Regions from separate parts of the Pseudalkalibacillus nanhaiensis genome, predicted to be linked through region 1. Evidence: riboswitches for the same ligand, from Rfam matches in the RefSeq annotation. Region 1 holds a riboswitch; the other holds the start of a gene.
What was found. Region 1 has a riboswitch for thiamine pyrophosphate ahead of tenI (thiazole tautomerase TenI). Riboswitches for the same ligand answer to the same signal wherever they lie in the genome.
Positions count from the first base shown of each region.

Region 2: another riboswitch for thiamine pyrophosphate. It lies ahead of thiT (energy-coupled thiamine transporter ThiT); the one in region 1 lies ahead of tenI (thiazole tautomerase TenI).

Region 1 covers NZ_CP143541.1:465,720-468,119, reverse strand. Annotated here, with positions in the region: gene thiO (glycine oxidase ThiO) at 1-746, opposite strand, end outside; gene tenI (thiazole tautomerase TenI) at 730-1,353, opposite strand; TPP riboswitch at 1,436-1,538, opposite strand; gene V1497_RS02475 (energy-coupling factor transporter transmembrane component T) at 1,591-2,382, opposite strand; gene V1497_RS02470 (ABC transporter ATP-binding protein) at 2,383-2,400, opposite strand, start outside.
Region 2 covers NZ_CP143541.1:1,556,276-1,558,675, reverse strand. Annotated here, with positions in the region: gene spoVM (stage V sporulation protein SpoVM) at 1-54, opposite strand, end outside; gene V1497_RS08045 (thiamine diphosphokinase) at 168-806, opposite strand; gene thiT (energy-coupled thiamine transporter ThiT) at 808-1,356, opposite strand; TPP riboswitch at 1,507-1,618, opposite strand; gene rpe (ribulose-phosphate 3-epimerase) at 1,643-2,290, opposite strand; gene rsgA (ribosome small subunit-dependent GTPase A) at 2,293-2,400, opposite strand, start outside.

The sequences.
Region 1 (2,400 bases):
TTTGAAAAAATGGTTCCATTTACGAGACGTCGTTTCGTTTTAAGAGAAAAGCACTCACCTTTCACCGGGTATGTAGGAAGTTCCACACCCGCTTCCTGCAGCAGCTGCTCACTCCATGCTCCGCCTGCGACAATGACATGGTCGGCATGGAAGCTGCCTTGATTCGTTTTCACACCGGTTATCCGCTCATTCTCCTCTATGAGATGATGGACATCTGTATATTCATGGATTTCTGCGCCTAAAGTAGTTGCAGCGGTTGCAAATGCCATCGTTAAAGCTGGAGAGGATACTTGACCGTCATTCCGGATGAACATCGCACCGAGCGTGTCCTTGGATAAAGCCGGTTCCTTCACATGAAGTTCAGCAGCCGGAATCCATTCTGACATTTCACCGAGCTCTTGTTGCGCCGGGATCAATCTTTGAATCCGGGACACTTCCTCTTCGGTCATGGCCACTTTATAGATGCCGTTTTGCTGAAATTCAATGTCGATTCCGCTCAGCCCTTTCAAGTCTTTTTCAAGCTGAGGAAACATGGCACGACTTGCTTTTGCGAACTGAAATAACGGACTGTCTTCTTCGAGCTCCGTTTGAGCCCCAAGCATGCCAGCCGCTGCACTCGATGCCTTTCCAGCGATTTTCCCTCTCTCCAGGACGATGACCTTCCGCCCTCTTTTCGAGAGGTTGTACGCGATGGAACATCCGATAACACCTGCACCGACGATGATTGCATCATACTGTGTATGCATTGTGTACCTCCTTGATCCGTTTCCTGTATTTTTCTGCCGCGACCTGTGGATCTTTCGCTTTTAAAATGCCTGACATGACAGCGACCCCGCTCGCACCTGCACGGATCACTTCCTTCGTGTTCTCAGGAGCGATTCCGCCAATTGCGACAACGGGAAGATCAATACTTCGGGTCAGCTCCTTTAAACCATCCAACCCCCTCGGCTCGAGTCCTGGCTTGGAGGCTGTCTCGAAGATATGCCCGTAAAGGAGGTAGTCCGCTCCCTGCTGTTGAGCAGCTCGCGCTTCATCAATGGAGTGAACGGATTTACCGATAAGCAGGTCCGGAAACGCTTTCTTAACTTCTGAAACTTGTAAACTATGATGGGCCAGCTGGACACCGCTAGCTTCTGAGACTGCTGCAACATCCACCCTGTCATTGATGATGATCTTCTCAAGTGGGACCTCATGTTCAGCTAATTGCTTGACCATTTCTACCAATTCGCGAGCAGGGCGGTCTTTTTCACGTATATGAATGAAATCGACCTCTTGATGGATCCTCCCGATCACTTTTGTAAAATGCTCAATCGTCTGTGTTCCAGTTGAAATGACATGGATCTGTGGCTGCAAAGCGCATCACACCTTTCAAAAAGAGCCATTAAATAAACAAAAAGAAGACCACCCTATGCCTAGAGAGTGGTCTTCGGATATACGTTACCTCAAGCCACTTCCCTACGCTGGTTCCAACCAGATCAGGTTCAAAGGGTCTGGAATGCAGCTTCCATCTCAGTCGGTCGACTCCCCTAGTGAATCATAATTTCCTTAATTTACTTGTTATACCTAATGTAACACTTGATTCTCCTAAACTCAAACGCCAAATCGAACATCCTCCACCGGGAACAATGGCCACCAACTAGCAGAATAGTAGGTTAAAAGGATAAGGCTCAAAATTGTGAGAAGAAAGAACCCATCTTTAACCGAATACCCGATTTGGTAATAATACGTCCTTTCTCCGTCTCCTGAAAAGCGCTTTGCCTCCATCGCGATGGCGATCCGGTGCGCCCGACGGATGCTTTGCGATAAGAGTGGGATGGTATACGATTTCAGCTTGAAGTATAAGGACTGCTTTCCGACACCTCGGACACGCATGGCGTTCCGAATCGTGAAAAATTCCTCCACCATGATTGGAATTAAACGCATGCCCGCCATGAAGCTGTATGCGTACTTTGGTTTCAGCTTCACCTGCTGCATCAATGAATAGAATAAGTACACAGGCCGTGTCGTCAACGTAAACGTAAGACCGAGTATCGCGAAAATCAGCGCCCTGAACCCGAGGTGGATGCCTCTGTAAAAGCTTTCTTCCGTTATATGCACCAGACCCCACTTGAACCATGTCGTCTCACCTTTCCCGAAAAAGATCATCGACGTCCCCGTCGAAACGAAGACGAGCAGAAACGGGATTAGGATCAACATGAGCCGCTTCTTCGGATGGCCGCTAAAAAACCAGAATAAGAGAAACGCTCCTGTTGTCAGGTAGATCATCCAATTCAGACGATGGACGAACAACACGAAAATGAACATCCCGACCATGATGAACAATTTGAAGGTTGGGTTGGTTTTGTGCAGCCACGTCTCCTGAAAATCAAACGACAGATTCATCTATAAACACTCCAAAAC
Region 2 (2,400 bases), 1.1 Mb from region 1:
CGCTCTAACGAATCCTCCTAAAAACTTCGGCAGCTTGATGGTATAAAATTTCATGATTCCGCCTCCTCCAACGTTAGTTTCCGCCTGTAAACTTCTCGGAAAAATAACATTCTATTTAAGTATATTCGTCTACTCAAAAATAGTACCCGGAGTTTTGTGAAATTCCCTCAGTCGTTGCTTCTTACCACCATAATTATGCCGCCGCTGAACGAATAAGTACCTTTTTTTGTTACAAGCTCATTTGAGATACACAATGTGGACCCCCATTTCATATCCGCTTCTTCGAGGGAATATTTGAATCCAGAAAGTGTAATACCCGTGACGTGTTCAGAAAATGGGAGGAATGAAACATAAGGAAAATGATCATCCCTCCAGATGGAATAGGATCCTGGCATTTTTAGAAAGATCCGGTTGTTCCGATCGATCACTTCCATATGGACTCCGTTGTCAAAACCTTTCGTCAACAGTTGAATATTCACGATTCCGTGGTCAAGCCTTCCTCCTGTAGCACCGTAGAGGTATACGGATCTGGGTTTCTGCTCAAGGGCCCAATCAATAGCGAGTTCAAGATCGGTTTTATCCTTTTCTTTTTCAAACGTATGCAAATGAATTCCTGCGTGCTCGATCCTTTCAAGCTCCTTCTCCGAAATGGAATCAAAATCTCCGAAACCAGCATCAGGCGTAATACCACGATCAAGAAGATAGATCACCCCTGCATCGACTCCAACGAACCTTACGCTTCCATCATCTAAGAAGTGATCCGGCACTAACGTTTCCGGACCACCTGATACAATCAGCACTTTCATCTCAACGTTCACCATGGATGAGCTTCGGAGCTGCCTGCGTCAATAGTATGAGTAAAACAACAGTCAAGATGAATGTAGGTCCAATGTAAGAAATGTTATACACAAATGAATAAGTGAATATGTCAGAACCTTCTGGTGCAGCATCCTTGAAAAACGCCACTCCAGAGATGACATGACTCGTCAGTCGCAGAAGGCTTCCAATGAACGTACCGATCAGAATGAAAGCAATTCTCTTTGTGAAGGAATCATTCCAATGTGGGCGTGTCAAACCTGCTAAGCCGACGACCATGAACGCGATAGGATAATCAAGCAGAACTTGTAGGAAATAGTAGATATAAGGATTGATCAATAATTGCAGCAAACCAATCATCAAACCTGTCAGTACCCCTGCGAACAAACCTCTTCGATATGCCATGATAAAGATCGGGACCATCTCCAAGGATACAGATCCTCCAAAGGCCCAAGGACCGCTGAATTTGATAAAGCCTAAAATTATACCGAGTGCAGACATGATTGCAACCTCTGCAATCATCAAGTTACGGTTTCTCATGTAAATCCTCCCCTTCATTGCGCGAATACGCTGTACAATAACTTTTTCTCTGGATTTTTTAACCTTATTCGTTAAAAGATATGAGTCTTCACACACAAAAAAGCAACTGCACCGAGGTACAGTTGCTTTCTATCTATGATTCCATCCAAAGACAATGCAAGTCAACTTCCCTCCGCAGGTATCATCCTGTTCAGGTCATCAGGGTCTGAAGCACTTACTTCACTCTCAATCTCTGATTTTGGAGATTCCCCTAGTTGTATCATTCTTATTCATTTGTTGTCCTTCATTATACACCACGGATGGCTTCGATTGCATCCTTCCTGTTCTTCTGTTTGTAAATTGCAGAACCGGCGACAAGAACATTAGCACCATATTCTCTGCACAGCTTTGCCGTTTCAGGATTTACACCGCCATCAACCTCAATATCCATGTCTAAGCCTTTTTCATTACATAGGTCAGCGACGTGCTTTATTTTAGGAAGCACGTTTGAAATAAAGGATTGACCACCGAAACCAGGGTTGACCGTCATAAGTAAAACAAGGTCCAGATCCTCGATGACATGTTCGATCATGTTAACCGGGGTATGTGGATTTAATACAACTCCTGCTTTTACGCCATGCTCTTTGATTAAATGGATCGTCCGATGTAAATGGGGACATGCCTCTGCATGGACGGAAATGATATCAGCCCCTGCTTTCGCAAATTGAGGAATATAGCGGTCCGGATTTTCAATCATCAAATGGACATCTAATGGCAGCTCAGTAACGGGTCTGATGGCTTCTACGATAAGCGGACCGATTGTAATGTTTGGCACAAAATGGCCGTCCATGACATCGACATGGATATAATCAGCGCCGCCCTGTTCTACATCTTTAATTTCCTCACCTAAGCGGGAAAAGTCCGCAGATAGGATGGAAGGTGCTATCTTCGTCATGTCTAATACCTCCGTTGTTTTTTATCTTTCAGTTCTTGAAGGAATTGCTCATAATGATCGTATCTGAATTGTGCAATCTCGCCCGCATCAAGCGCAGCTTTCACGGCACA